DNA from 2 places in the Pseudoalteromonas sp. SG45-5 genome. Region 1 is predicted to be linked to the other one. Evidence: riboswitches for the same ligand, from Rfam matches in the RefSeq annotation. Region 1 holds a riboswitch; the other holds the start of a gene.

Evidence for each region. Region 1 has a riboswitch for cobalamin ahead of H5119_RS06045 (TonB-dependent receptor domain-containing protein). Riboswitches for the same ligand answer to the same signal wherever they lie in the genome.
Region 2: another riboswitch for cobalamin. It lies ahead of H5119_RS10375 (ABC transporter ATP-binding protein); the one in region 1 lies ahead of H5119_RS06045 (TonB-dependent receptor domain-containing protein).

Annotation. Positions count from the first base shown of each region.
Region 1 covers NZ_JACJEM010000013.1:57,084-73,092, forward strand. The annotation lists gene thiI (tRNA uracil 4-sulfurtransferase ThiI) at 1-99, shown strand, start outside; gene H5119_RS06030 (ketopantoate reductase family protein) at 126-1,028, opposite strand; gene H5119_RS06035 (VanZ family protein) at 1,021-1,374, opposite strand; gene H5119_RS06040 (YajQ family cyclic di-GMP-binding protein) at 1,688-2,170, shown strand; cobalamin riboswitch at 2,497-2,680, shown strand; gene H5119_RS06045 (TonB-dependent receptor domain-containing protein) at 2,713-4,563, shown strand; gene msrA (peptide-methionine (S)-S-oxide reductase MsrA) at 4,801-5,337, opposite strand; gene H5119_RS06055 (efflux RND transporter permease subunit) at 5,423-8,521, opposite strand; gene H5119_RS06060 (efflux RND transporter periplasmic adaptor subunit) at 8,525-9,577, opposite strand; gene H5119_RS06065 (DUF2982 domain-containing protein) at 9,825-10,523, shown strand; gene H5119_RS06070 (hypothetical protein) at 10,545-10,877, shown strand; gene H5119_RS06075 (DUF1566 domain-containing protein) at 10,946-12,607, shown strand; gene H5119_RS06080 (DUF1566 domain-containing protein) at 12,650-13,135, shown strand; gene H5119_RS06085 (ExeA family protein) at 13,276-14,196, shown strand; gene H5119_RS06090 (general secretion pathway protein GspB) at 14,207-15,250, shown strand; gene H5119_RS06095 (HD-GYP domain-containing protein) at 15,513-16,009, opposite strand, start outside.
Region 2 covers NZ_JACJEM010000027.1:903-16,911, forward strand. The annotation lists gene H5119_RS10330 (mechanosensitive ion channel family protein) at 1-164, opposite strand, end outside; gene yaaA (peroxide stress protein YaaA) at 281-1,060, opposite strand; gene tal (transaldolase) at 1,283-2,233, shown strand; gene H5119_RS10345 (DUF3545 family protein) at 2,436-2,624, shown strand; gene ung (uracil-DNA glycosylase) at 2,713-3,375, opposite strand; gene H5119_RS10355 (cobalamin-binding protein) at 3,372-4,232, opposite strand; gene cobO (cob(I)yrinic acid a,c-diamide adenosyltransferase) at 4,232-4,831, opposite strand; gene H5119_RS10365 (cobyric acid synthase) at 4,824-6,308, opposite strand; gene H5119_RS10370 (iron ABC transporter permease) at 6,313-7,317, opposite strand; gene H5119_RS10375 (ABC transporter ATP-binding protein) at 7,319-8,131, opposite strand; cobalamin riboswitch at 8,378-8,516, opposite strand; gene H5119_RS10380 (porin) at 8,572-9,504, opposite strand; gene H5119_RS10385 (LysR family transcriptional regulator) at 9,680-10,543, opposite strand; gene H5119_RS10390 (DUF413 domain-containing protein) at 10,635-11,009, shown strand; gene H5119_RS10395 (response regulator) at 11,096-12,331, shown strand; gene rarD (EamA family transporter RarD) at 12,348-13,265, opposite strand; gene H5119_RS10405 (thioesterase family protein) at 13,317-13,772, opposite strand; gene recQ (DNA helicase RecQ) at 13,975-15,798, shown strand; gene H5119_RS10415 (DUF3630 family protein) at 15,806-16,009, shown strand, end outside.

The DNA.
Region 1 (16,009 bases):
GACTATTATTTATATTGTGATAGAGGCGTAATGAGCCAGCTACAGGCACTTATGTTGCACGAGCAAGGCTTTGATACCGTAAAGGTTTATCGTCCATAAAAGTTAAAAATTGATATAAGCGTGGTTTATACCACGCTTTTTTTTGCCTGAATTTTAGCTAATAACTGGTTATTATAGGGAGTTTTAATATTATAAACTTTACCCTGTTCATTAATATAACCACACATTGCTGTTATTTCAGTTGGCCTCTCGTTAATCACATCTTGTTGCATGGAAGAGTAATTTTGCGCTGTTAGTTCCATTACGTTATAGGCTGTAGTTAGTGCATTAATTAAAGGAATATTAAGGCCTTGTGCTTTTGCAATGTTACACGCTTCAGTGAGTAAATTGATGATCATTGAATTGTATTGGGGATCGCGAAGTTGGCCATTTTTAACGTTATGTAATGCACTTAATGGATTTATGGCAATATTAACGAATAGTTTCTCGAATCGTAGTTGTTGTATGTTGCTTGTAGCGTGCAGCTTTGGAATACTTTTTAAAGTGTTAGCCATAGTTGATATGTTTTTAAGCGCTAAACTATTGCAGCCACCAATTACACTTTGGCCTTCACCGGTATGTTGCACAATGTATTGATTCGATTTAAAGCCTGCCATACTTGTTGTTAAAAAGTAGAGAGCTTGGCTTGGGATTAATTCTGACTTTAATTCTTCAACATTACCCATGCCATTATGTGAAAGTACTATATTTGTGTGCTCAGTTAAGTAAGGCTTTACCTGCTCAAACGCGCTTTGCACTTGAAAAGCTTTCACTGTCATTAATATCACGCCAAATTTTGGTTGTGTAGCTAGTTGATTTAGTGAGATGAAGCGGGCATTTATTTTTTGTGAGGCACTGTTTTTACGACTATAAAAGCGCGTATTATTTGTGGCTTTACGTGTTAAAACATAAACGTTGTGTTGGTTACTTAAAAAATGACTTAAAAGTAAACCAATTGCACCATCACCAACAACAAGAATATTAGTCATAAGGATTCTTTTTGCGAGGAGTAAAAATCACTCTGAGTAAAAAATAGCTAGCTGCACCTGCAAAATCGGCAATAAAATCACCTATAGATGCTTGCCTGTAAGGAAGGGCATCTTGCATTATTTCGATGCAAGCGCCATAACCTGCTAGTAACAGTATTTGTGCGTATAAAGGTAGCTTAAATGCCTTATCCATTATTATGGCAAGTACGAAAAAAATCCCAAAGTGGGCTACTTTATCAATATGAGGGAATAAATTTGTAACCCCTCCTTTTATTTCTTTGGCAAATAAAAAGGTAAACGCTACGATACTGATCAAAAAAATTGCTTGATAAACACGCCTTGTCACGACAAATCCTAAAATCGCTTAAAAAAGAGACCAAAGTATATCAAACTAATTTAGTATCGCACCTGAACAAGATGCAGAAAAATGTAAAGATTTATTATTTTAGCGTTATAATTGCGGCATAAATTAAGATTACACCAATTGCATTAAATTAGTGATCTATTATAGCGATAAGAAAACAACTCAATAATAAGGCTAAAATTATGATACATAGTTGTTCTATATAAATAATTTTTAACGTCGTTAGTGAGTTATTTAATACGCTAGAATGATCATGTTTTTAATAAAATTGGTATTAGACAGTTAGGAGAAACCAATGCCTTCATTTGATATTGTATCTGAAGTAGAAATGAACGAAGCTAAAAACGCAGTCGATAACGCAAATCGTGAACTAGAAACACGTTTTGACTTTAGAGGCGTTGATGCATCTATCGAGTTAAACGATAAAACAATTAAATTAAAAGCCGAAGCAGACTCTCAGGTTATGCAGTTATTTGATATTTTGGCGAACAAAATATCTAAGCGTGGCATGGACGTATCAAGTTTAGAGCTACAAGATATTAGTCGTGCAGGCAAAAATGTTTTTCGTAATGTCGGGTTAAAGCAAGGCATCGAAAAAGACATGGCTAAAAAAGTTGTAAAAGCCATTAAAGACTCGAAAGTTAAAGTGCAAGCGGCCATTCAAGGTGAAGAAGTACGTGTAACAGGTAAAAAACGCGACGACCTTCAAGAAGCAATGCAGGTTGTGCGCAGCGCCGATTTAGGCCAGCCTTTCCAATTTAAAAATTTCCGTGATTAAAACACCTTCAAAAATCTAGCTAACCAGCTAGGGGGTTAATTAAAAGCCAAACAGCAGTGTTTGGCTTTTTTGTTATACCAATTGCATTAAATTAGTGATCTATTATAGCGATAAGAAAATAGCGCAATAACAAGGCTAAAACTATGATACATAGTTGTTCTATATAAATAGTTTTTAACGTAGTTAGTGAGTTATTTAATACGCTAGAATGATCATGTTTTTAATAAAATTGGTATTATATGGGCTTGCTCTTTCATAACTCACATTGGTAAATCTGCATTTAGCTATATAGACGTCCATTGACATTTATCAACAAAATACTCACAATAGCGGCATATTTTCAAGGTGCTTGCTAAACGCTTCAAGTTAATAAGTTTTTAGCAGGATAATCGGGAAGTTGGTGCGTTTTCATGATGACTACAAACCCAACACTGCCCCCGCAACGGTAAAGTATGGTGTTTTTTATGTGCCTACTGAGTCCGGAGACCGGCCTTGATGCAATCTTACTTAAATCTTTGCGGTGGGCAAAGGTAGGGGATCTCATGCTAAACAAAACAACCCTTGGCGTTGCAATTTCTGCTGCGCTTTCATTTTCTGCGTCTGGTGCAGAACAATCAATTGAAAAAATAACCGTTACAGCTAACAAGTTTGAGCAATCAATTAATGATGTTTTAGCGAGCGTAAATGTTATTAAACGTGCTGAAATAGAAGCAAGTAACGTACGCGATTTACCTTCCCTTTTAAATACAGTTGTTGGTCTTGATATTGTAAGTAATGGGGGCTTTGGGCAAAAAGCGGATGTATTTGTACGTGGCGCGTCGGCAAAGTACACATTGGTTTTGGTGGATGGTGTTAGGATAAGTGATGCGACTTCGGGTAGTGTGTCGCTTACTAACATCCCAGTTAATAGCATTGAACGTATCGAAGTTATCAAAGGTGCTCGCGCGGCCATTTATGGTTCAGATGCAATCGCAGGGGTTATTAACATCATTACTCGTGATGCAATTAATAATACTTTATCTGCTACATTTGGTAGCAATAGTTACTCAAACTATCAGCTAGCAGGTGGGGTAGCTAAAGATGCGTTGAGCTTTAAATACAATGCAGGTTATGAAGAAACAGATGGCTTTGATGTTACTGAAAAAGACCCTACTGCTGCAATTACTAAAGATCATGATGATGATGGCTATAGAAATAAAAATATTGGTTTTAACTTAAGCTATCATACTGAAGACTTGGGTCAATTTAGCGCACAAGCACAGTATAGTGAAGGTGAGGGCGAATACGATTCGGCATACTCTAGCGACGCTTATGATTTTGAAAACTATATAGCTAAATTAGGTTGGGAAAAAAGCTCTCAAAATTATAATCAAGGTGTTTCAGTCAGTTTATCGCAAGAAGAAAATGAGCAAACAGGGACTGCAGTAAATACTTTTTATAGTACTGAACGTTTTGAAGCAGAATATCGTGGTCTATATACTTTAACTCAAACACTAGAACTAAGTGGCGGTGTTAATTTATTACAAGAAGATTTATCCGGTTCTACAGCAACTTCATTACATGAAAAACGCGATAATAAAGCATTATTTATTGGTGCTTTTTATGATGATGACATATGGCTTGCTAGTGCTGTTATTAGAACCGATGATTACGATTACCACGGTCGCGCTAATACATACAGTACAGGTGTTGGTTATAAAGCTAATAAATATATTAGCGTTCGTGCAAGTCACGGTACAGCATTTAGAGCACCATCATTGGTGAACGCGTTTGTAACGAATAGCCTCTATTATGTAGGTAACAGCGATATTAAGCCCGAAGAGGCTGTGAATAATGAGCTGGGCATTACGCTTACAACAAAATGGGGTCGTTACGATATTACTATTTTTGATAATAATATTACAAACTTAATTGAAAACCAATATGACGCTAATTTGGGAAAATATGTACCTTCAAATGTTGCGCGTGTGTCTATGCAAGGGGTTGAAATTAGTGCTGAGTTTAGCGCGTTAGGGTTTGAACATAACGCTAACTTAAGTTTTTTAGATACAGAAGATGAAACTACGGGTAAAGAGTTGGCGCGTCGCCCATCTGAAGCATTTAATTATACACTAACTAAAAGGTGGGGACATTTTGACGCCAATCTAACCATGCTATATCGCTCAGCTCGCGATTCAATTTCATACTACGATACAGAAATTGCAGCGTTTACTGTGTTTAATATTGCTGCTAACTATCAGCTTTTAGATAATCTAGCGCTACATGCACGTATTGAAAACTTAACTGATAAAGAGTACTTCACTGCGGGTATTGGCTTTGCCGCAAGTGGTGAGCTTTTAGGTTACACCGCACCCAGCAGACAAGTATTTGCTGGGATTAGCTACCAGTTCTAAATTTATTATTTAGTTATTAAAAATACAAAAGCCCGATAAATTATCGGGCTTTTTGCTTTTTCTGTTTACTTTTAAGTTATACCAACCTGCGTAGACCTCTAAACAGTTTAACGGATTAAATCACACGCTAACGTCGTTATAAATTTTTTATTTAGAACCACTAGATATAAAGTTTTTTCCTAGTTAGAGCGCAATTTTATTATCGTTAAATAGCTTCTATACTTATTTAGATTGGTATTAATCAGTTAAAAACTCTTCGAACACGGTTTCAAACTTATGTAATTTTGGCGCGATTAAAATACTGCAATAACCCTGCTGTGGATTTTCATTGTAATAGTCTTGATGATAGTGCTCAGCTGGGTAATAAGTGCTAGCAGGGCTAACCTCTGTAACAATTGGATTACTTACATGACTTTGCAGTTGAGCTATTATCTCATTGGTTTGTTTTAGCTGGGTGTTATCATGATAATACACAACACTTCGGTACTGCGTGCCTATATCGTTACCTTGGCGATTCAATTGTGTTGCATCATGCAGTGTGAAAAACATTGCTAACAGTGTTTCAAAGCTAACCAAAGTCGCGTCAAATTCAATTTCAACAACCTCAGCGTGACCGGTTGTGCCTGAGCATACAGAATCATAGGTTGGGTTAGTAGTTTCGCCGCCGGTGTAGCCAGAACTTACGGTTAGTACGCCATTTACACGTCTAAATGCAGCATCTATACACCAAAAACAGCCGCCACCAAATGTTGCTACTTGCGTTGTTGAGCTCATAAGTATTCCTAAAATGTATATGGGGTTTAAAGGCGAGCATAAATTGTATGCGCCGCAACAACAAGGTTACGGCGCAATTAAAAGACTAGATCTCTTCGAAAGGTTTTTCAGCGGCTTGTTTGTCTAATTTTTGCTGTAAAAACTCAGGTGATTGTGTGTTACGTGCAAGTGCATAATATGCAGCTGGTACAACAAAAAGCGTCAGTAGGGTCGATACAATAACCCCTGTAAACACGACTACACCGATCACCATGCGGCTTTCAGCACCTGGGCCTGAGGCAAGTACTAAAGGCACTGCGCTCATAACGGTTGTTAATGACGTCATAATAATTGGGCGCAAGCGCTGTGTAGCAGCTTGTAGTATTGCTTCACTAAATTCAACGCCTTTATCGCGTAATTGGTTAGTAAATTCAACAATGAGTATGCCGTTTTTAGCACTTAACCCGATGAGCATAACAATACCTATTTGGCTGTAAATATTTAAGGTAAGCCCTGTAGCCCAAAGGCCAAACATAGCACCCATTAAACCAAGTGGTACGGTAAGCATAATTACAAACGGGTGCATAAAGCTTTCAAACTGCGCCGCAAGTACTAAAAAGGTAACGGTTAACGCGAGTATAAATACGTAGGTCATTGCTGATGCGCCTTCGTAATAAAGTTGCGACTCACCTTTGTAGTCTACTGCACCGTCTATATCGTTTTCCTCAGCAGCGACTTCGTTTAAAAAGTTAAGTGCTTCTTCAAGCGTATAGCCATCCGCTAAGTTGGCGCTTAGCGTTATTGCGCGCATACGGTTGTAACGGTTTAAGCGAGAGGCTGTTGCTTCCTCTTTTAAGCTGATAAGGCTATCAAGTGGCACTAGTTCACCGCTACGTGATTTTAGGTAGATATTCGAAATGTCGGTCGGGTTAGCAAAGTCTTCCTTTGTTCCTTTTAAAATCACATCATATTCTTCACCACGATCAATAAAGGTAGTTACTCGGCGCTGACCAAGCATTGTTTCGAGCGTACGGCCTACATCTGATACCGACACGCCTAAATCAGCCGCTTTGTTTTTATCTATGCTGACTAAAAATTGCGGGAAAGTTTCTTTGTAATCATGGTCAATTCTTACAAGACCAGGGTTTTGCTCAGCACGCTTAATTATACGGTCACGCCAGTCGGCAAGTTGTGCGTAATCATTACCTTGCAATACAAACTCAATAGGGCGAGATGAGCCACCACCGCCAATACCACGGCGCATAATGGCAAATGCACGAACATCAGTCACTTCTTGCATTTTACCGCTTATTTCGTCTATTACTTCCCATGTAGAGCGTTTACGTTTATCCCAATCGGCCATGCCAACAATAGCAACACCACCGCTGCCGCCCCAGCCAGGTACCCTTATTAATACACGGCTTAGCTCGCCAGATTCAGAATAGGGCATTAAGCGCTCTTCTATTTTAGCCATATTAGCGGCGTTGTTTTCGTAGCTTGCCCCTTCAGGGCCGCTCATCATAATAAAGAATGTACCACGGTCTTCTTTTGGTGTTAGCTCAGAAGGGACTTGTAAAAACAGTGAGTAACTAACAAAGCCCGCTAATAATAAGCTCACCATTAAGCCCCATTTACGGGTTATATTAGTAGAGAGTGACTTGCGGTAACTTACTTCAATTTTAGTAAATTGACGGTCCATCCATTGGCTAAATTTATTTGGTTTATCTGATACTTTAAGTACTTTAGAGCATAGCGCAGGTGCCAGTGTTAGTGCCGTAACACTTGAGAAAAACACGGCAGCACTTACCGCCATAGCGAATTCTGTAAATAATGCACCGATTCGACCATCCATAAATACCAATGGTACAAACACAGATATAAGTACAAGCGTGGTTGCTACTATTGCAAAACCGACTTCACGCGCGCCTCTAAATGCAGCTAGTAACGGCGGCTCACCCAGTTCAATACGACGGTGAATGTTTTCAAGCATGACAATGGCATCATCTACCACTAAACCGATAGCGAGTACTAGCGCTAGTAGGGTAAGTAAGTTGATTGAGTAACCCATAGCTAATAAAAACATAAAGCTACCAACTAATGCGACAGGTACAGTCACTGCTGGTATAAGTGTTGCTCTTATATTGCCTAAAAACAAAAATATAACGAGCACGACTAAACCCATAGAGATAGCAAGCGTGCTGTAAACTTCACTAATTGATTCTTTAATAAATATAGACGAATCATAGCTATCTTGAATAGTTGTCCCTTCAGGCAAGTTTCGTTTGATTTTTTCAAGTTCGCTACGTGCGTTATCGACTACGGTAAGTGTGTTTGCTTTAGCTTGTTTTACAATGCCTAAACCAATCATGTTGCGGCCGTTACCACGAAACAAGCTTTCGTCATCGGCGGCTTCAAGGTGAACATCGGCGACTTCACCTAAACGCACTAAATAACCTTCTTCACCGCGTTTAATAACCAGATTTTCAAAATCGCGTTGATCTTTATAGCTACGTGCCGTTCGCACGGTAAAGTCACGGTCTATAGATTCTATTTCGCCAGCCGGTAACTCAACGTTTTCTGTACGAAGTGTGTTTTCTATATCGCTTGAGGTAATACCCCGTGCGGCCATTGCTTGGCGGTTAAGCCAAATTTTCATGGCATATTGGCGTTCACCACCAATGCGTACATTAGATACACCATCTACTACGGCTAAACGGTCAACTATAAAACGCTGTGCATAATCAGATAACTGCAATGAGTCCATTGTTTCGCTGTTTAATACAAACCATGCTATTGGGCTTTCATCGCTGTTAGATTTAGAGACTTCTGGCGGTCGAACTTGATCAGGCAAACTATCAAGTGCACGGGCTACGCGCTCGCGTACATCGTTAGATGCAGCGTCTATGTCGCGGTTTATATCAAATTCAATAGTAATGTTTGAACGTCCATTACGACTCGACGAGTTAATACTTTTAATACCTTCAATACCCGAGATGCGGTTTTCGATAACTTGGGTGATTTTGGTTTCTATAATTTCCGCAGAAGCGCCGGTATATTCAGTACTGATGTTTACAATAGGTGTTTCAATATCAGGGTATTCTCGAAGTGGCAGCATGGTAAATGCAACCACTCCAAAAGTCAGGAGCAGTAAATTTATTACAATGGCAAAAACGGGGCGTTTGACGCTAGTATCTGTAATCTTCACATATTACCCCTTTACGCTTACTTTACTTCCAGAGCGAATTTTTATCAGCCCTTCGGTAACAATTTGCTGGCCGTCTGTTAAGCCTTCATCAATAGCAACCCAGCCGTTGTTTCTGCTAGCAACATGTACTTCTATGCGATTAGCTATACCGTCTTTAATTTGAAAAACAAAGTGTTTGTCTTGCAAAGGTATCACCGCTTTTTCTGGCACCATTAAAGCTTGATTGCTGCTAAGCTCGAGTGCTGTGTTAAGTAGCATACCTGGGCGTAATAACCCTGACTTATTAGCAAAACTTGCTGTTACTTCAACACTGCGTGTTACAAAGTCAATACGTGAGCTAATATGTGTTACTTTTCCGGTAAAGGTTTTATCTGGGTAAGCGTCGTTTTGAGTAAGTACTTTCATACCCGCGCTAAGTTGCGCTAAGTATTTTTCAGGTACTTTAAAATCAACTTTAATAATACTAATATCATCAAGCGTAGTTATTATTGTTGCGTTGCTAACATAAGCACCCACCGATATTTCACGCTTACCTAAAAGACCAGAAAACGGTGCGGTTATTGTCATTTCATTTAGTTTTACCGTAGCGCTTTCTAGCTGCGCTTTAGTTGCATCAACACGAGATAGCTGTTCTTCTAATAAAGACTTTGCAGTTGATTGCGAGCGTGAAAGTTCGGTTAGCCGATTGAGCTGGCGTTTTTCTTCTTGTAGATTAATACTTAACTCTTTAACAGCAAGTTGTTCTTGCTTACTTTGCAGTTGTACTAACTTTTGGCCTTTACTGACTAAGTCACCATCTTTAAAGTAAATATCTGTGACATAATCGTTTTGTGCGCTTTTTATATAAATGGCTTGATTTGCACGTGCACTGCCGATGGCCTCGATCATGACAGCATTTTCTTGTGAGGTAACAGTATGCGCAGATACCTGAGTAGACATTTTAGAGAAATCTGTTTGTTCGCCATGGCTAGACGGTAAATATAAGTAGACGCTAAATATTAGTAATAGCGTAATAATAAATGGGAAAAGAGCTTTGCCTGATTGTCTTGAGTACATCGTTTTCATACCTGAAAATTAATTGTAACTATTGTACGAAATAAGACCGGAGAAAGACGGTTATGTGTCTCATAAATTTGTGCGTTAAGCGTAAAAGTTGATGAGAATAATAGTGCGTACCTGTTTTGTTGCAATTAAAGAGGTAAATATATGAATTTTAAAACATCCTGCAAGGCTTGTATAAGGGCCAGAAAAGTCATTGCATGGGCTATTATTATGTTTATATTTTACATGGTGTTTTATCAGCATGGGTAAAAATAATATAAAATATAGAGCGCAAGGTACTCGCAATGGTATTGAAATTTTAATAGTAGGTGCTGTTGGGTTGGCATTTATTATGGCATTTAATTTATTACGCCCAGGTGAAATCAGTATTTTAGAAATTTTTTTAGTGAGTGTTTGCCTAGTTGCCATTTTTGTTGGTTTTTTAAAAACTCAAGAGCCTTTTTATAGTTTAGTATTAGATGAAGCAACACTTGTTTATAACCATAAATATGGTTCTTGGCGTTTGCCTCATGCTAATTTTCATCACAGTGGCATACCTAAAGTAAAAGATAGTTTTGAATACATAGAATTGAATGCTGTGGGAGTGAAAGTAAATGATATAGATGAGTTTTTAGCAGATATTGCTCCTCGAATCGCAGGCAAACTACTTATAGAGCAACGATATTTATTTATGCAAGCTGTTCAAAAACATTGCAAAAATGGTAATTGCCCATCAGAATGGTTAATAGAAGACACACAATATAAATCCCAAAAAGGGATTTGCTATAATGGACTTATAGCTATGTTTGCAAACAGAGCTAAGTTCCTTCAACTGCTAACAGGTTATGATTTATTATTGCCTGCCAGTGTATTAGATAGAGATGTTTGGGATTTCAGTGCTAACTTGAATAAATGGAAGCATCAACCCAGTCAGTTTATAGCATCGCAAGTAAGAGATTAAACTGCGATAGTAGGAATCGTAATGAGCCAAGAAAGAGCCTTTTTAAAAAGTGGTCGAAATACCATAATACATAAAGATCGAAAACTTGATTTAGTTATTGTAAATTCGGAATTACACCCTCGGATTAAAGTGACGCAAAGTGGTTTAGAACCATTTAAAGAAGAACTGCCAAAAAATCGCCGCGATGCGAAAGAGCGATACTTAGAAGTCGTGTATGTCGGAAGTGCTGATTTGTTTGGCGAAGAAAAACAACTTCTGTTTATTCAAGCTTTAGATGGGCGTGAATACAAAATAGATTATAGTAAAATAGGTACAAAGTTGTTTGTACGCATTCATCAAGATACCTATATGTAAATTTTTAATGGCATCTTTATTGCTTGTGATTACACTATAGTAATTATTTAACATAGAAGGTGCTGCGCATGAAAGCGTTTGCTTTAATTCCTCTCATTTCTTGCAGCTTACTGAGTGCATGTGGAGGCGGTGGTGGTAGTGATGATAATTTAGCTGTAGAGGCATCGGTTAATGCTGGAGCTGATCTAAGTATTATCGAAAAAACTGAATTTACCATTACTGCACAGGGCTCTCCCGCCGATGGTACATTTACATGGCAACAAGTAAGCGGCCCAAGTTTAGACGGTTTTCCGCTTGATGGTGCAGAACAAAAAATTACCGCACCAGATGTTAAAACTGACAGTAATATCGTTTTACGAGTTAGTTATCAAAGCTCAGGTAGTAGCGCCGTAAGTGACGACATTTCTATTTCAGTTAGTTCTAACAATCAGCTTCCTCTTGCTGTTATTGCACAAACGTTACCGGTAACTCCCCCTTCTGTATACAAAGACACTGTAACTTTAAGTGGCCTCGAATCAAGTGATCCAGATGGAAACGGTCAAATTAATAGCTATTTATGGCAGCTGTTATCAGGCCCAGATTTAAATATTACTACTTTCAATGAGGCTACCCTTAGTTTTTCACATCCTTTATTGGAAAGTAGTGAGAATTTATCGTGGCAATTAACAGTCACTGATGATGAAGGCGGTAAGGCCAGTACGCAATATACTATGACACTCAATAAAACGAATGAGTTAGTAGATGCAAATGCTGGAGAAGATCAAAATATTGAAGAGTTCGAACAAGTAACTTTAGATGCAACTAGCAGTGAAACAGTTACAGATACATATCAGTGTAAATGGCAACAACTTACCGGAAGCGCTGAGGCACTGAGTGATAGTAGCCAATGTACAACAACATTTTTTGCCTCCGATGTAGATACAGATACAATATTAAGTTTTGAGGTAACGGTAACTGATACGAAGGGACGTACCGATACAGATGCGTTATTTATTGATGTATCACCAAAATCACTGGGACTTATAAACGATAGTGGTATTGGTGAATGTTACAACAATACTCTGCGCATAAATTGCGATAATGATGACTTTCCAAGTCAAGATGCAGAGCTTGGTCGTGATAGCTTTGCTAATCGTCTAGATAAAGTGGGCCAAGGAAACTTAGCGTTTGATTATACAAAGCTGAATGAGTTTGCAGATGAAGTTGCTGACAACAGTACTAACTTTAGTTGTATTCGCGATAATGTAACAGGCTTGGTTTGGGAAGTGAAAAGCGGAATATCGGGTTCTTTACCAAATACCCCGTTACGTGACGGTCAAAATCATTACACTTGGAATTTAAGTGATGCAGATTCCGGTGCTGCAACTACAGGCGGTGCTAATACCACATGTCCAAGTAATACCGACTGTGGCTTACAAACGTATATTAATGAAGTTAACGCTGTTGATTTTTGTGGTGGTACAAATTGGCGAGTACCTACTTATACAGAGTTATTAGGCTTAATTGATTACGGTAAGCAAGGACAAAGAGTACTAATAGATACGAGCATTTTTCCTCATGTTCCCTTAGCTGGAGCTATAAGTGGGGTCAGCTTACCTTATTGGACATCGCAAACAGCGGCTGATGGAACGAGTTTATCGCAAGCTTATATAATAGATATGAGTAGTGGTAATGATCTTGCTTACCCTAAAGATAAAACGGCTTATGTCCGCTTAGTCAGAAGCCGTTAGGAGAAAATTGTGAAAATAACATCATTTTACGCATTAACGATAATGGCTCTGAGCTTTAATCTTGCCGCCGAACAAACTTGTTACTCATCAATAGATACAACAACGCCAACTGACCGATTTGTGATAAACACGGATGGCACTGTATCGGACCCACAAACAGGTTTAATGTGGCAACGTTGTAGCTATGGACAAATATACAATGCGCAGACTAATAATTGTGATGGCTCTACACCATCACTTACTTGGCAAGAAGCATTAAAGGTAGCGGTTAACGATGCAACCGCAAAGCATGATGATTGGCAAGTGCCCAATATTAAAGAGCTGGCAAGTATTTTAGAGCATAGCTGTACAGAGCCAAGTATTAATGAAACTGTTTTTTTTGGCACTAAGCTACAAAATTATTGGTCTAGCACCTCAGGAGTTAGCAACATGAGCTCAGCTTGGGTTTATCAATTTGATAGTGGCTTAAATAGCCTGCATGCTAAAACCAGTGATGTGTATTTACGTTTAGTGCGCTACGAAAAGTAAATACTCAGACTCTTTTTTGTAATGTGCACTTTATTTTACATAAATTTACGTTATTTCAATAATAAAGCGCTTACAGTGTTGTCACTGCAAGCGTTTTTTTGCCATTATAGGCCGTGATTTATTGACGAAGGAACATCACGGTGTATTTAAGCTATTTTGGCCTGAACGAGAAACCATTTTCTATCTCGCCTAACCCTCACTACTTATTTTTAAGTGAACGACATAAAGAAGCCTTAGCACACCTTACCTACGGATTGGGTGAAGATGGAGGATTTGTATTATTAACGGGTGAAGTGGGCACAGGAAAAACGACAATTACCCGCAGTATGCTAGAGCAGCTTCCTGAAAATACACAAGTGGCTATGATCCATAACCCCGCACTTTCAGAGCTTGAATTATTAGCCAGTATTTGTGACGAGCTAAAAATTAGTTATGATACACAAAACGCAACGCTAAAAAGCCTTACCGATATTATAAAAAAGCATTTAGAGACAAATAATAAATCGGGTGGGCATACCATACTAATTATTGATGAAGCGCAGTTGCTTGCACCCAATGTGCTTGAACAATTGCGTTTGCTGACAAATATTGAAACCGATCATAAAAAACTATTACAAATAGTGCTCGTGGGTCAACCTGAACTACAAGAGCTTTTAAAGCGAAATGAGCTGAGGCAACTGGCTCAGCGAATAACAGCTCGTTACCATTTATTGCCACTTACGCAAGGACAAACAGTAGCCTATATTAAACATCGGCTACATATAGCTGGGTGTGATAAGGGAATATTTTCAATGGATGCTATGCAAGCTGTGCATCAATTAACGGGTGGGGTGCCCCGCCTAATGAACTTAGTATGTGAGCGAGCTTTAGTGGGCACTTTTGCAAAACAGCAGTTAGTTGTTGATGGCGATATAATAAAAAAGTCAGCCCATGAATCACTTCCTATGGATTTTATTGCCTCAACCAATAAAAAACCGCAAAACTCTATTTCTTTTTGGTCATATGGCATTGCGTTCGCTGCTTTATTTACAGTCGGTATTGGGCTTTCATTTATTTTATAGTTAGGTAGTTATGTCTTATTTATTAGATGCATTAAAACAGTCAGAACAAGCTGATATGAGTGCTGAGCAATATGATTTACAGTCAGAACAATTAAAACAGCAGCAAGCACTTAAACGTTACAGACGATTAGCATTGATATTTGGCGGAAGTTTGGTCGCGTTTATTGCCGTTGCAACGGGTTTTACAACAGGTAAATGGCTGCAAGTGAGCCCTTTATTAAAAACCTCGGTAGCTGATGAGCTTAAAGTGGTTGAAAGTAAAATACCAGCGCCTGAAATAAAGCCTGATACAGAGGATGCTGATCTTCAAAAGCAGCAATTAGCTCAATTAGAGTCAGCCAATAAAGTCGCTGCAACAAATACCGCTACAATAGAAGGGCAGTTGGTACATGTGCAAACACCTAATGGTGTGCAGCAAATGCTACTAACACCGAGCGGACAATATATCCCTATGCCATCAAATCCCCCCTTGAGTGCCACTGGTTATAATCAGCAACAGTTTGTGCAGCAGGCCATGCCTGTTCAAAATTATAATCAGCAAGCATTTAATCCACAAACTAATTATAATTTGAGTAATGCACAAAATTCGTCGGTATTTGGGCAAAACCAAAATACGGCATCGGCGCAACTTGATATGAGTAAGTATAAAGTTCTTGGCAAGCCAATAAATGGCAGCACTGAGCAACCGCAAATCACTGATCCAGAGCTTGATGCAGTACCCTCTACTTTAAAAAATGCGTTTGCTCAAGCAGTGCAAGATGCAGAAAAAAATCAAGATTACGAAGTAACGCAAGGAACCCGTCATTCTTCTCGCGTTGATCCTGTTGAGTTATTGCCTGATGGATTGCAGGTTATTTTGCCTCCAATAAAATATCAAGCACATATTTATTCATCCAGTGCCGATAAGCGCTGGATAAAGCTTAATGGGCGAGAACTTCACGAAGGTGAAAGTATCGGTGCGCTCACTGTTCGCGAAATTACACCTGAGCAAAGTGTTCTAGATTTTGATGGATATGAATTTAGCTTAAAAGCATTGCAAGATTGGCCGCAATAATATCAATTTATTAAAAACATGATCATTATAGCGTCTTAAATAATTCACTAACGATGTTAAAAATTATTTATAGCCGACTGCATGGATGCAGGAGGGTGAGCAATGCACGGAGCAATTATTGATAACAACACTATGTCATAATTTTAGTCTTGTTATTGAGCTATTTTCGTATCGCTATAATAGTTCGCTAATTTAATGCAATTGGTATAAGGGCTATCAGCTACTTCATAGGTGCTTTTTACTTTGAAGTAGCAAAATTAATTTAAGGTAGAATCGTATTTTTATAAAAACGTTCTATATCAATATTATATTCTTTAGCCTTAACCGCAGACTCAAGTGAATCCAAGGTCTTTTTACTTGCTAAATCTATATCTTTTATTTCAGTGTAGCGACTATGTTTAGCGCTGTAGAACGTTTTAACGATGGGCTTTAAAGGTGTCGCAGGGTTGCTTTCGGTAACTAACCCAATTTTTTGGCTTGATAACCTCACCAGAGTACCTACAGGATGGATGCCAATACACTGAATAAATTTATTCAGTAATACAGGGTCAAAGCTATCTGGGCAGCCGTCTTTTAATATTTTAAATGCTTTTATTGGCTCCATTCCTGCTTTATATACTCGCTCAGCAGTGAGTGCATCATACACATCAACAATAGAAGACATTCGTACATATTGGCTTATCTCTTCGCCTTTTTTACCAAATGGATAACCTTTACCATCTAGCCGCTCATGATGCATACCTGCAATATCAACAGCAA
Region 2 (16,009 bases), on a different contig from region 1:
TTTTTCATTAAACGGCCAGCAAAACGCGCCAACATTGAAAATACGATGGTTATAACTACAGCGACTATAAAATTAGGGATATGACTGATAACCACGTCAAACCACCCTCCGAGCTTTTCCTCTATTAGTTTTTCGGCATCGCCAATTGACGGTATACTGATCATTTTATTTGCACCTATTTAATTAGTGTTCTCATTAATACCATTTAGGTAAGCAAGTTTAGCGCCAGCATAAAAAAGCCATGCATGGCATGGCTAAAGCGATTTAGTTAAAGAAGCTTTTAATTTTGCTCATCGCGCATAAATACCGGCTCTAACTCTTTAACTGTTGCCTCGGGGCTAAAGTAATAACCCGCTACCGTAAACTCTTTAAGTCGGCTTAATTGCGTTACTTTGTTCTCGATAATGTAGCGCGCCATCATGCCGCGTGCTTTTTTAGCGTAAAAGCTAATTACCTTGTATTGACCGTTTTTACAGTCTTTAAAGTGTGGGGTAATAATTTGTGCATTTAATGCTTTTTTATCTACCGCTTTAAAATATTCGTTTGAAGCAAGGTTAACTAAGTATTGTGCGTCTTGCGCCTTTAATACGTCGTTTAATTTATTAGCTATTACGCTACCCCAAAATTCGTATAGGTTTTTACCGCGTGAATTTTCAAGCTTAGTGCCCATTTCTAATCGGTAAGCTTGCATTAAATCAAGTGGTTTTAATAAACCGTATAAACCCGACAATATACGTAAGTGGCTTTGTGCGTAATCAAGCTCGCTAGCTTTAAGCGTGCTTGCATCTAAACCGCCGTATACATCGCCATTAAAGGCAAGCACTGCTTGTTTAGCATTACTTTGTGTAAACGGCTGCGCCCACTCGCTAAAGCGTGCTGCGTTAAGCCCAGATAGCTTATCGCTAATTTTCATTAAACTGCCAATTTGCGCTGGTGTTAGTTCACGGCATACTTTCATGAGCGCTTCGCTGTGCTCTAGTAATTCAGGTTGAGTGAACTTGTCTGTTGCGGGTGGCGTTTCGTAATCAAGATTTTTTGCAGGTGAAATAACAGTGATCATAGTTAGCTATTGACTTGTAATTTATTTAATGTCAATTTCAACATTAAATGAAACGAAAAGCACGTTTTGTTTAAATAAATCCTCCCTTAATAACCCATACATTGCCGTTTTTCTATTGATAAGGACATAAGACCTATCAAGCATTGTCACACTGTTGCAGTATGGATTAGGTATATTAAGGTGTAGATTTTTCTTTTAACTTGCTTGGAATGAGGAAAGCAAATGACTTCAGCTCTACAAAGGCTAAAACAACATTCATCTATCGTAGCCGACACTGGCGATATTGAAGCGATCAAAAAGCATCAACCAGAAGATGCAACCACAAACCCGTCGCTTTTATTAAAAGCGAGCGAGATTGAAGCATATAAGCCTTACCTAGATAAAGCTTGGAGCTATGCAAAAGAAACCGAGCAAGAGCCCGCTAAACAACTTGAACTAGCATGTGATTACTTTGCCGTGTTACTTGGTAAAGAAATTAGCGAGATTGTACCTGGTTATATTTCTACTGAAGTAGATGCACGCCTTTCGTTTAATACGCAAGCGACTATTGATAAAGCACATACTCTACTTAGCCTTTACGAAAAAGAAGGTGTAAGCAAAGATAAAATTTTAATTAAAGTAGCGTCTACATGGGAAGGTATTAAAGCCGCTGAGCAGCTAGAAAAAGAAGGCACTAAATGTAACCTTACTTTATTATTTAGCGATGCCCAAGCTCGCGCATGTGCCGATGCAAACGTATTTCTTATTTCGCCATTTGTTGGCCGTATTTTAGATTGGCATGTTGCTAACGGTATGGAAAAACCGACCGATCCGCTACAAGATCCAGGTGTTCAGTCTGTACGCAGCATTTTTGAATTTTACAAACGTCATGACTACAAAACAGTCGTGATGGGTGCTAGTTTCCGTAACACGGGCGAAATTATTGCTCTTACTGGTTGCGACAAACTAACTATTAGCCCTAACCTTTTAGAAGATTTAGGCAACCTTGAAGGCGCACAGGAATACTTGCTAGAAAGTGATGTTCCACAAGAGCCAAAACCAGAGCCGCTTACAGAAGCGCAGTTCCGTTGGTTACATAACCAAGATGCTATGGCAACTGAAAAGCTAGCTGAAGGTATTCGCTCTTTTGCTGATGCACAAGAACAACTAGAAGCACGTTTTAAAGCAATGTAGCTTGCGATACAAACGTACTTTAAAAAACGTCGCATTTGCGGCGTTTTTTTGTGCCTGAAATAACTTCAATCCTCCTATTGACCTAGTAAAACCTTCATCAATACATCACACTTATGTAACATTATTGTCACTTTTTTATTCTATTTTAGCTAGGCCTGTGGTATAGGTATTCTTGAGGTCACAAAATCAATAGGAGAAGTTCATGGATAGCCTAAACGATATATTAGAGATACTAGAAGGTCCTGATACAACACGGAAAACCTCTCAGAAAAATAAAAAAAGAAAATGGCGTGAAATAGAAGCAATAAAAGATAAGCAACGCCTTCGTAAAGAACTACAAGAACTAGACTATTTTACAGACAGTATTGCAATTGAAGAGCTCGATTTTTAATTCAATACACACCAACTAAACAAAAAGGCTTCCAGCATATGGAAGCCTTTTTTAATGTTTTTAAACCATTTGAACTCTTTGAAAGAAACTAGATTTGCCAGTTAATTGGCTTTTCACTTTGAGATTGTAGTAACTCATTTGTTTGTGAAAAATGCTTACAACCAAAAAAACCTCTATGCGCCGAAAGTGGCGATGGGTGCGGCCCTTTTAAAACATGATGACGAGCGCTGTCTATACCCTTACCTTTTTTTTGTGCATGTGCACCCCATAAAATAAATACCACACCTTCGCAGTACTTATTAATATGCGCTATTACATTATCGGTAAATTGCTCCCACCCTAAATGCTTATGAGAATGCGCTTGCCCTTGCTCAACGGTCAGTACGGTATTGAGTAAAAATACCCCCTGCTCTGCCCAGCTTTGTAAATAACCATGATCTGGCGTGGTAAACCCGCTGATATCGGTAGCCAACTCTTTGTACATATTTTTAAGCGACGGCGGCAGTTTTTTTACATCAGGCAATACCGAAAAACACAAACCATGCGCTTGCCCTGCACCGTGGTATGGGTCTTGCCCTAAAATGACAACGCGGATGTTATTAAGCGCTGTGGCATCAAAAGCACTAAATACTTGAGGTTCAGGCGGATAAACAGCAACACCTTCATTGCGGCGATTAGCCACATACTCTAACGTTTGCTGCATGTAAGGTTGCTGTAATTCACTTTCTAAAAATGTAGCCCAATCGCTCATTGTGTACTCTTAATCTGTTTACGTGATACGTCTATTTTATCACACATATCAGCGAGCCCATCTAGCATACGCGGCGAAAAACGATGTAATAAGTTGGCATTTACGCTAATAAATTGACCATTTTTAACGGCTGGCACTTCTGGCCATTTTTGCCAATTAACAACCGGTTGTGGCATTTTTGATTTTTCATCAGGGATAATAATGACTTGTGGCTTAGTAACGATAACATTTTCGATACTAATTTGCGGATAATCCGTCGTACTCTGCGCAAATACATTACTTACATGGCATGTTTCTATTAGCTGGCTGATCCATGTATTTTTGCCTACTGACATCATAGGTTCTGGCCATAACTGATAAAACCCAGTTATATTTTTTTTACCTTGCTGGCTTTTAACTATACCGTTTAGTTTTTGCGTAAATGCATTTGCTGCTTGCTGGCTTTGCTCAATATTCCCTGTAAATTCACCAAAAGTAAGTAACTCGTCGGCTACAGCGTCGATTGTGGTCGGGTTACTCAAATATACTTTTATACCTAAACGCTCTATTTGGGCTAAATCTTCGCTTTGATTTCCACTTTTCCACGCAATAACTAAATCAGGTTTAAGCGCCAATACTTTTTCAAGAGAGATACCGTAATAACCCCCTATGCGCTCAATACTTTGGGCCTCAGCAGGATAGTCGGCGTAATCAACTGTACCCACGATATTATCGCCCGCCCCGATGGCAAATAGGTTTTCGACTATGTGCGGTGCAAGGGCAATTATTCGCAGCTTTTTAGAATCCTCTACCTGCTCTGCAAATGTATTACTCGATACGCTAAAAAACAGTAGCCTAATAAAAAACGCTCTAAACATTAGTAATCAAACCCTTCAAGCGCTTTTATACCTGAGTCGAATGCGTGTTTTACATTACGCACTTCGCTTACTGTGTCGGCAAGGTCTGTTAAAGTACGATGCGCTGCACGCCCTGTAATAATAACCGACTGCATTGGCGGGCGGTTATTCAGCGCCATTACTACTTCATCTAAATCTACATAGCCATAGGTCACCATATACGTAAGCTCATCAAGTAATACTAAATCAATACTGCTATCAGCAAGCATACGTTTTGACTCTTGCCATGTTGCCTGCGCGGCTGCAGTATCGGCTTCTTTATTTTGCGTATCCCAGGTAAAACCGGTGTTCATTACAACAAATTCAACGCCTGCTCCTTGTAATAAATTACGCTCTCCGCACTCCCAAGTACCTTTTATATATTGGCAAACGGCCGCTTTTTTACCATGTCCCACACTGCGTGCTACAACGCCAAAGCCCGAGGTTGATTTACCTTTACCGTTACCGGTAATTACCTGAAAAATACCTTTTACATCTTGCGCGGCAGCAACGCGCGCATCCACTTGCTCTTTTACTTTTTGTTGGCGCTGCTGGTGCTTATCGTTGTTTTGTTCAGTCATTATTGTGCCCTTCATAAATCGAGATAATTTGCTGTATGTTTAAATGCGTTTCGCACATGGTTGCTAATTGTTCTAACTGCTGCTCACGGTGATCAACAATACTAATTGGATTAATTGAGGCGCTTGGTTTTACCCACTTTAAAATTTGCGATGTAGCATCGGCTTCATCAAACAAGCCATGTAGATAGGTGCCTGCAATGGCGTTATCATCGCTAATAAAACCGTCAAACGCAAAACCATGGGGGTGGCTTTCATCAAAGCTTAAAAATGGCTTATGAAGCGCTGCTCCTTGGCTAATCCCTGCATGTATTTCGTAACCACTACAGGGGGTTGATTGGTTATTTAAAAGCAGTGTAGCGGTTATTTTAGTTAATACTTTTTGCGTTGCCAGCGTGGTTTCAAAGTCGCATAGGGCAAGTCCATTTACTTGTTTTAATGACGACTCAATACCATCGGGATCGTTGAGCGTATTGCCCAGCATTTGCATGCCACCACAAATACCAAGTACTTTGCCACCATAGCGTAAATGACGCTTAATTTGTGTGTCCCAACCTTCATTTTTTAAAAAGGTTAGATCACCTAGCACGTTTTTACTGCCTGGTAGAATGATCAGATCAACGTCTGGGATCGTTTGCGTGTGGCATACATAATTTATATTAATATGTGGGTGCAAACGCAGTGCATCAAAATCGGTGTGATTACTAATGTGTGGAACGAGCAACACTGCAATATTAATTATGGCGTTAGTTACGTTATTATCAATTGCGACAGCGTCTTCAGCGTCAAGCGCGAGGTCATGCAAATAAGGTAATACGCCAAGTACGGGTTTGTTTGTATAGTCTTCAAGCCAATCAAGCCCGCCTTGAAGTAAACTGATATCGCCTCTAAAGCGGTTTATAACAAAGCCTTTTACGCGCGCCTGTTCTGACTCGCTTAACAACGCAAGCGTACCTACCAAATGTGCAAACACACCGCCTTTATCAATATCGGCAATGATAATTACAGAGCAATCTACCTCTTCGGCGTACCCCATATTAGCAATGTCATTTTCACGCAGGTTTATTTCAGCAGGGCTACCTGCTCCTTCAACGAGTAGTAAATCAAAACGTTTCGCTAAGCGGTTATGTGAAGTAATTACCGCATCCATCGCCACTTTTTTATAGTCGTGATATTTGCCCGCTTCCATATTACTTATCGCTTTTCCGTGAATAATCACTTGTGCGCCGGTGTCGCTATTAGGCTTAAGTAATATAGGGTTAAAGTCGATTTCGGGCTCCACCTTTGCAGCTATTGCTTGTAGTGCTTGGGCGCGGCCAATTTCGCCGCCATCTTTAGTTACGGCGCTATTGAGTGCCATATTTTGAGGTTTAAAGGGCGCAACATTTATCCCTCGCTTGGCAAACACTCTACAAAGCGCTGCAACTAAGGTACTTTTACCTGCGTCTGATGTAGTGCCTTGCACCATTAAGGTTTTCATGGAGTTACACCTTTGATTTTCTAAAAAATAACAAACTTAAAAAGAACACGCTACCAATAGCAGCTGTAATAACACCGACGGGTAACTCTTGGTTTTTTAGTAATGAACGCGAAAGTACATCAACCCACACCATAAATGTACCACCCACCAAGCTGGTTACCAGTAATCCAGCTATGGAGCCTTGAGATATAAAAAAGCGCACAATATGTGGCACCATTAACCCTACAAATCCTATGCCGCCACACATAGCCACCAGCACAGCGGTAATTAGCGAACTTAAAACCAGCATGAGGATTCTAAAGCGCTGCACTCTTACACCCAATGTAATTGCACTCTCATCGCCAAGTAGCATGGCATTGAGTTGCCTTCTAAAACTCAGCATTAAAAATGTACATAATGCGATTACCAATAAAGGCAACCAAAGCGTAGCCCACTGCGCACGCGCAAAGCTGCCCAGTGTCCAAAATAAAATAGCGGCTACCGCCTGAGGATCGCTCCAATAAAGCAATAAGCTGGTAAACGCGCTAAATAAAAACGACAGAGCAACGCCTGCTAATAACATTGATTCTACCTGTGCACTTTGTTGCCTACCTGCAATAAGTATTAATAAACTCATAGCGAGTAAACTACCTAACAATGCCGCTGCCGATAACATAAAACCTGCGCTAATGCCGGATAGCGCCATAAGTAACACCACCCCAAAAGAGGCACCCGACGATATTCCAAATAAGTAAGGATCGGCTAACTGATTGCGCGTTACCGTTTGTAAAATAAGCCCCGCAATGGCTAAACCAGAGCCGGCTAAAAAGGCGAGTAATGTACGTGGCATTCTTAGCTCGTAAATAATACGCGTATTAAAAGAGGCATCATTTGAGAGCAAAAAACTATTAAGTACATCTTGCAATGAGGTATCTGCTGCACCAAAACTAAGTGCTGCAAATAAGCTAAATAAAGCAGCTGCAGCACTTATAAATAGCGCAAGTGAGTGGCGACTATTAACTGCGCTCATATTATTCGTAACCATAAAAGTAAGTGATATGAGGGATACTATTTCCAGATTGCGATAGCTGTGGGTGATTATTTACTTGGGCGCAGACACCAAAAACGTCGCCTAGCATGTTTTCGGTTAATACCTCACTTGGCGTGCCTGAATGCGTAATTTCACCATTTTTAATAACCACTAGTTCATCGCACATTGCAGAAGCTAAGTTTAAATCGTGAAACGATGCAAATACCGTAACACCCAACGATTTAGCCAGCTCCATTACCTGTATTTGATATTTAACATCTAAATGGCTGGTAGGCTCGTCCATTATTAACAGTTGAGGTTGCTGGACTATGGCGCGGGCAATAAGCGCCCTTTGCTTTTCACCACCTGAAAGTGATTCAAAGCTTTGATCACTATGATCTACCAACCCTACGGTGTTAATAGCTTGGGTGATTTTTTGTTTATCAATGTTAGTTATTGAGCTAAATAGCGATTTATGAGGCGTTAGCCCAAGCGCAATAACGTCAAATACGCTTAAGTTAAATTGCGACGGGGTTTCTTGCAAAACAACCGCTACTTTTTTTGCGTACTCATCGCTTTTTAGCTGCCAAATATCGGTGTTGTTAAATTCTATAACACCTTCAGTTGGTTTATTAAAACGATATAAACAACGCAATAAGCTCGATTTACCTGCGCCGTTGGGGCCAATTAAACCAACAAATTTACCTGTGGTTATTTTAAGGTTTATTTTTTTGAGGATCGTTTTATTGCCAATACCCCACGATACGTTTTTAACGTTTAGTAATGATATATTTAATGGCGTTTGAGTGTGCAATAGTCAGTCCTAGATAGGGTTAAACTCACCAAAAATGCGATAAAAATACTAATGCACTACAAGAAAAAATGAGTAAACCCGCTCGTTAAAAGAATTCATACCAATTGCATTAAATTAGTGATTTATTATAGCGACAAACAAATAGCTTAATAACAAGGCGGAAATTATGACATATACTTGTTCTATATGAATAATTTTCAACGGAGTTAGTAAGTTATTTAATTCGCTAGAAAGATCATGTTTTTAATAAAATTGGTATTATACCATTTGTATCTGACTTACAGCTCAGCTGCTTACAGTTGCGGGAACAGTCGAGGACTCTCACCTCATTCCAAATGAATGTCTATTATGGGCGGCTAAGTAAATAATTTAAAGCAAAAAAAACCGCACTTAAAAGAGTGCGGTTAAAAAGGGAGTGTTTTAACTAATTTAGCGAATAGTTAAAACTTGTATTCCATACCTAAGCCTACGTAATCTTGGTCAACATTGTTGTCCATATCGAAGCTTGAGTAAAAACCAAATACTTTAATGTTTTTATTTAATTTGTGATCAATACCCACTGAGATTGCTGACTTATCATTACTGTCGTCAAAATCCATAGCTTGATATTGCACTTTAAAAGTATTGCTACCCATGCTGTAAGCCGCATTTACTAAATAACCATCAGCTTCTGCGCTACCGTCTACTTTTTCTTGTGTTTGATACATTGCGCCCAATTTAAAGTCTTCAATTTTACCTTGAATTGACGCACGTACTACATCGTAGCCATTTACTTCACTATCAACCGCAATAGATGCATATACTGCACTCTTTTTAAGTGCAACATCACCGTAAGTAACCGCCATTGAGTAACCATTATCGGCGTCTACGTCATCTTCGGCAATAAAAGTAGCAAGTACTTTAAAACCTTCGTATGAGTTTGATGAATAGCTAACTGAATCACCTAAACGATTTTCACCTTTAAATACATTTTTAATATCGCCTTCAAGGTCATTAAATAAATCTAACTTACCTTGAGATTGTTTAAGTGCAGTATCATTACGTCCAATTACAACTTGACCGAACGATCCTTTTAAACCAACGTACTGGTTACGCGCAGAAATGTTATCGTCATTATCGCCTTTTGAATCAGCATCAGACACATCAACTTGAAACTCAAACTTATAAACAGCTTCTAAGCCATCATTTATTTTTTCAGAACCCTTTAAGCCAAAACGAGATGCATTACTTTTAATCTCAGTAAAAGACCCTTCACCATCATCAGATGATTGCACTGTTACGTTCGCTTTACCGTACACGTCGACATCCGCGATTGCATTAAAAGATAAACCACTTAATAGTGCTAAGCATAAGCTCGATTTTACAAATTTCATGTTATTTCCTTGGATAATCACAAAAGACTAATTTTTTAAAACAGCTACATTCTGTCACCGCTAAATGACACTAATATTACAATAGAAACATTAATGTCTTTTTTAATTAATAAAAGTGCATTAAATATGAAACCAAAATAACATGAAAATCAAATAAACGACCGCACCTACTTACCTATTTTAACAACAGGCTTGGCGTCATTTGCGTTAACAAGCTAACTAAGGTTTCTATTAATTCTTTCTGTTCATTATCTCTATGATAGGCAATAAATACATCCCTTGACGTGTTTTCTACATCTTTTACATGAAATAACTCACCGGTTTCTAAATGCCCTTCAACCAATACTTGAGGTATAAATGCACTACCACCACATTGTAGTATTAGGTCAAGTGCAATACGCCCGGTGCTAGTTCTAAAGTAAGGCGGTGTTTTACCAGTGAATTGACGAGCATGCCAAAGTGAAAAAGTAGTCCCCCAATCAACATACACATATTGGTTATCAAAGAAGTTCTCGTTAGTTGCAGTATCGTACCCGCTCACGGGGATGATTGGCAGTTCACAAATACGCTCAACAACTAGCTCATCTACTTTAGGGGGATCAAATAAAATAGCTAAATCGAGCGTACGTTCTAGCAATAAACGAGTACTTTCTTGTTGTGCTTTAACTTCAGCGACCAACGACACGCCAGGCATGGCCGATACAATGTTAGTAATACCGAATTGTAAGAATGCATCCCAAATATTAGGCGTTCCAGCTAAGCTAATTTGTTTGTGCATGTTATCAGCAAGTGCAACATCAACTTTAGCACGTTGCATACCCGTAATAATCATTTGCGCATGCGGCAATAAACGCTCACCCGGTGCTGTGAGTTGAATATTATTACGCTGGCGTATAAATAAATTAACACCAAGCCCTTGCTCTAATTGACGAATTCTAAAACTTACTGCAGACTGCGTAATGTAAAGATTTTCGGCCGCTTTACCGAAGTGGCGTGTACGCACGACTTCAACAAATGTTTTTAATAAATCGATATCCAATTTTTTATCCTCACGATAAAAATAATTTGTTTAATAAATTGCCAAACTTGCATCATACTCCAGCTAATTAATAGGGTATGAGGATAAAGCTATGAGCAATAACATTTCATTACTACGCCAAGCATTTGTTAGCCAACGTCAATTTTATGATGATCAGAATTTTCCACGAGGCTTTAGCCGCAGCGGAAACTTCACCTTATTAGAAGCCAGTATCTTAGAGCAACACGGCGTTGTTTTAAAAGGCTTATACAGCAAGACAATTGAGCCACAAAATGAACACCAAAAACAGTTTTTAGCCGTGGTAACTGGTTCACAAGAACCAACTAATCCAATCGAGCGTACTTGGGTTAAATACTTAAAGCTAACGACTTGTAAAACGAAGTTTCATACATTATTTGGCCGCTCAAAAATATCAACCCCAGTGCCTATTAGCCAAGACTATTACTCTGAATCTGATAGCCTGTAAGTATCTAAGTTATTTGCTTTTTTGCGTTTTAACAGTTACAACTTATATAAGCAAATAATTTTGCAAAATATAAACAAGGTTGTTACGTGACGCGAAAATTACTGATAGTTGAAGATACGCCAACAATCGCGCGAGTGCAAAAGCACATCGCGCTTAAGGCTGGGTATGAGGTTGATATAGCAGAATCATTGGCACAAACAAAAGAACTTATAAGTAAGAATAACTACTTTTGCGCTGTTGTCGATTATATTTTACCCGACGCCCCGTCAGGTGAAGCAGTACCCTGTACTGTACAGGCCGAAATTCCAACAATTGTTATGACGGGTAATATCGACAAAAAAACCCGTGAAACAGTAGAAAAATACCCAATAATTGATTACATCATTAAAGAGAATAAACAAGCTTATCAGTATCTCGAAAAACAATTATTAAGACTCCCTCGAAACGAAGACATAAAAGTGCTAGTTGTTGATGACTCTGCACCTACACGACATTATATTTGTAGCCTACTGACACGTCATAAATACCAAACATTACAAGCTGAAGATGGAAAAGAAGCACTTGCCATGCTTGAGGCAGCCCCTGATATCTCTGTTATTATTACTGATAATGAAATGCCAAATATGAATGGTGATGAATTATGTACCGAAATACGCCGTTTATATAACAATGATGAGAAAGCGATAATTGGTATATCAGGCGCTGATTCATCTGATTTATCGACGCTATTTTTAAAAAATGGCGCAAATGATTACTTACATAAACCTTTCAATAGTGAAGAGTTTTATTGCCGGCTTAGCCAAAACGTCGATATGTTAACGCTTATAGCAACCATAAAAAAGCAAGCTAATACTGACTACCTTACTAAATTACCTAATCGTCGTTACTTTTTTGAAGAGGCAAAAAAATCCCTTAAAATAATTAAACTTGATGAAGGCAATGGCGCATTAGCGATGCTGGATATTGATCACTTTAAAGCAATCAACGATACCTATGGCCATGATATTGGCGACGAAGTGTTAAAAGGTTTATCTATTTGTTTTAGCAAATACTTTAAAAAGTATTTAGTGGCACGCTTGGGTGGCGAAGAGTTTGCTGTTTATTTTGCCGATACAGATAAGCAAGAAGCACTTAAAAGATTAGAAGGCTTTAGGTATTTTATCGAAACAAACAGCCAAGAGTTTAGCAAAGCTAAAATTAAATTTACTATTTCTATTGGCTTTTCAATTGGACCTGTTTATCAAATTGATGAATTATTAAAACAGGCCGACTTAAAGCTATACGACGCTAAAGAATCTGGTCGTAATAAAGTAGTTAGCTAACAGCTCTATTAGTTAACTATACTTCTGCGGCTGTAATGGCCGCTTTTTTTCGTTTGCGCGACTGATGATATGAATCCCAACTAAAAATAGCGAGTGCACTCCAAATACATGCAAACGTAACTAATCTTTCAGCGTCAAATACTTCACCGTAAAACACCACTGCCAATATAAACATGAGGCTTGGCCCAATATACTGAAAAAAGCCCAAGGTAGTATATTGCAAGCGTTTTGCTGCGCCGGTAAAGCAAAGTAGCGGCAGTGTTGTTACTATACCTGCACTAATAAGTAATACACCAGTGTACCAATCGTTTGCAGATAAGTTTGATGTAGCAGAAGGAGCCATTAACCACCAGTAAATGAGGGCGACTGGTAGCAAAATAATTGCTTCTAGCAATATGCCAGGTAGGGCTTCAACCGGTAGTTTTTTACGTAACAAACCATAAAGTGCAAACGATATCGCCAACGAAAAAGCCACCACAGGAAACGAGCCAAAACTAATTAATTGCAATAACACCCCCGTAAACGCAAGCGCTACAGCAACGCCTTGAAATTTACGCAGGCGCTCACCTAAAAAAAGCATACCCAACAGAACATTTAAAAGAGGATTAATGTAATAGCCTAAACTTGCATCAAGCATGTGGTTGTTATTTATAGCCCATATAAATAGCCCCCAATTAAACCCAAGTAATGCGGAAGTAATAACAAGCATAAACAAAAGCTTAGGTTGCACAACAATGCGCTTAACTTTATCCCAATATCTTAAAACGCTCACTACTAATACTAAAAATGCAACCGACCAAACAACTCGATGCATTAAAATTTCAAACGCAGAAACATGCTGAAGCAACTTAAAATATATTGGCGCAAGACCCCACATAAAAAAAGCAAGACAAGCAAAAATAGCACCTTTACGCTGTTCAGTATCAATCGACATAATAAACACTTAGTGATTTAAAAGGTCGCTATTCTACTTGCCATTGCTGTTTTATCCAACTAAATACGTGCCTGTACCAAAAGCAATTTGAATCGCTTGTTCATTATGTAACTCCATACGACATACACACACCTTGTTACCTGAACGAATAAGTGTGGCGCTCGCAGTAAATACCTCCCCCTTACCCGGACGTAAATAATCGGTACGCATATCGATGGTGCCAAGCGTTGCTAATTTTTGTTGCACGCTTTGTATATCAAAATCAGTGAGCTTATCAATTACACTGGCCGCAGCGAGCATGCCTCCAACGTTATCAAGCACAGCAGAGATAACACCACCGTGTAATATTTTTTGGGCTGGGTTGCCGATTAATACATCCTGCCAAGGAAATGTAATCTTGGCCTGCCCTGGGCTTAATGATTCAATCGAAATATTTAAAAACTGATTAAATGGCATACCATTTACAAACAATGCGCCCACTTGTTCAATTAACATTTCTTTATTCATTATTATTCTCTATGTTTAAACTGGTACGATGAGTAAAGCATAACTTAGGCAAAACTTCGAGGCTCTCGTTAAGTCATTTTAAATAAGCCTGATATTAAAAAGCTATTTCAACACTAGCAGAGTTAAATTTACTTACAATAGGGGTAAGGTTAAGCAACTCAGCTAAAGACATATCACAAAAAAACCACTAAAATACCCGCCAATGAATACATCAACACTATCTTCAAGCACACTAGTGCGCAAACCTGAAACTGTCCTCAAACAAGTGTTTGGCTACAGCGAATTTCGTGACGGTCAAAAAGCAGTTATTGATGCGGCTCTAAATGGGCAAGATTCGCTTGTATTACTGCCTACTGGCGGTGGTAAATCGGTATGTTATCAAATTCCGGCTTTAGTGCTTGAAGGCGTAACCATTGTTATATCTCCGCTCATATCACTAATGCAAGATCAGGTCACTCAACTACAAGCACTTGGTGTAAAAGCTGCGTACGTTAATAACAGCTTAGCACGTGAAGAGCAGCAGTTGGTGTATCAACAACTTCATCAGGGGTTAATTAAACTCTTATACGTGGCACCTGAAAAAGTATTACAGCGCGATTTTTTAGAGCGCCTATCACATTTAAATGTAAGTTTGTTTGCCATAGATGAAGCTCATTGTGTGTCACATTGGGGCCACGATTTTAGACCACACTACTTTCGTTTAAACGAACTAAAACAGCGTTTTGCACATGTTCCCATGATGGCGCTCACTGCCACAGCAGATAAAGCCACCCGTTTTGATATTGTTGCACAATTAAAATTACAACAGCCGTATATCCACACTGGCAGCTTTGATCGCCCTAATATTCGTTACACCATAGAAGAAAAATTTAAACCTATGGCGCAACTGCTGCGCTACTTAAAAGAACAAAAAAGCCAAAGCGGGATTATTTATTGCACTAGCCGAAAACGTGTAGACGATATTGCTGAAAAGCTGGCCGATGCAGGGCTAAACGCCGCCGCCTATCACGCAGGTATGAGTAACGAACAACGCCAATTTGTACAAACTGGTTTTGCCCGCGACGATATTCAGATCGTGGTGGCAACCGTTGCCTTTGGTATGGGTATAAATAAACCTAACGTACGCTTTGTGTTGCATTACGATATTCCAAAAAGTATAGAGTCGTATTATCAAGAGACCGGACGTGCTGGGCGAGATGGCCTTGCTGCTGAGGCTATTATGTACTTTGATCCGGCCGACATTGGCCGTGTTAGACGTTTTTTTGAAGATATAGACGACGAACAACGTCGTCGCGTAGAAGAGCAGCGCTTTAATGCAATGGCAAGTTTTGCTGAAGCACAAACATGTCGTCGCCAGATTTTGCTTAATTACTTTAGTGAATACCAACGCGAACCTTGCGGTAACTGTGATATTTGCTTAAATCCGCCAAAAAGTTTTGATGGTACGTTGGTAGCCCAACAAGCCCTATCCTGTGTATATAGAGCCGATCAACGCTTTGGTCTTGGTTACATTGTTGAACTACTGCGCGGCGCAAATACTAGCCGTATACGCGATAACAACCATCACGAGCTAAGTACCTATGGCATAGGTAGGGATAAAAGCAGTGAGTTTTGGCTCAGTATTTTACGTCAGCTAATTCATCAAGGCTTACTTAGCCAAGATATAACGCAAGGTGCATCACTTCGTTTAACCGAAGCAGCTCGCGCTATTTTAAAAAGCGAATATGCACTGCAACTTGCTGAGCCTCGCCTGCAAGCTAAGCACGTTTACCAAGATAAACTCGCACAGTTTAACTACGATAAAAAACTATTCGCCCGTTTAAGAGCGTTGCGTAAAGAGCTAGCTGATGCCGATGATGTTCCACCTTATGTTGTATTTAACGATAAAACATTAGCCGAAATGGCGCAGCTTATGCCTACAAACGATAGCGAATTTTTGAAGGTGTCGGGGGTTGGATTTACCAAATTAAATAAATACGGCGGTGCCTTTTTAACTGCAATTCGACATTATTTAGCTACCCAATAAGAGTGTTATGACCAAAATAGAATACAACCACATTCATAAGTGCATTACCATACACCCACAAGAGGCCCCTCATGATGAGGACTTTGAAATATGGGGTTCTTTGTTTTTACATTCTGATGAAATAACAATTAATGAATACTCTGCTGGAGCGGATCGTCACCAAATTAGGTTTACTTATCAGCTGCAAACTTTTAATTTAAATTTTGAACAT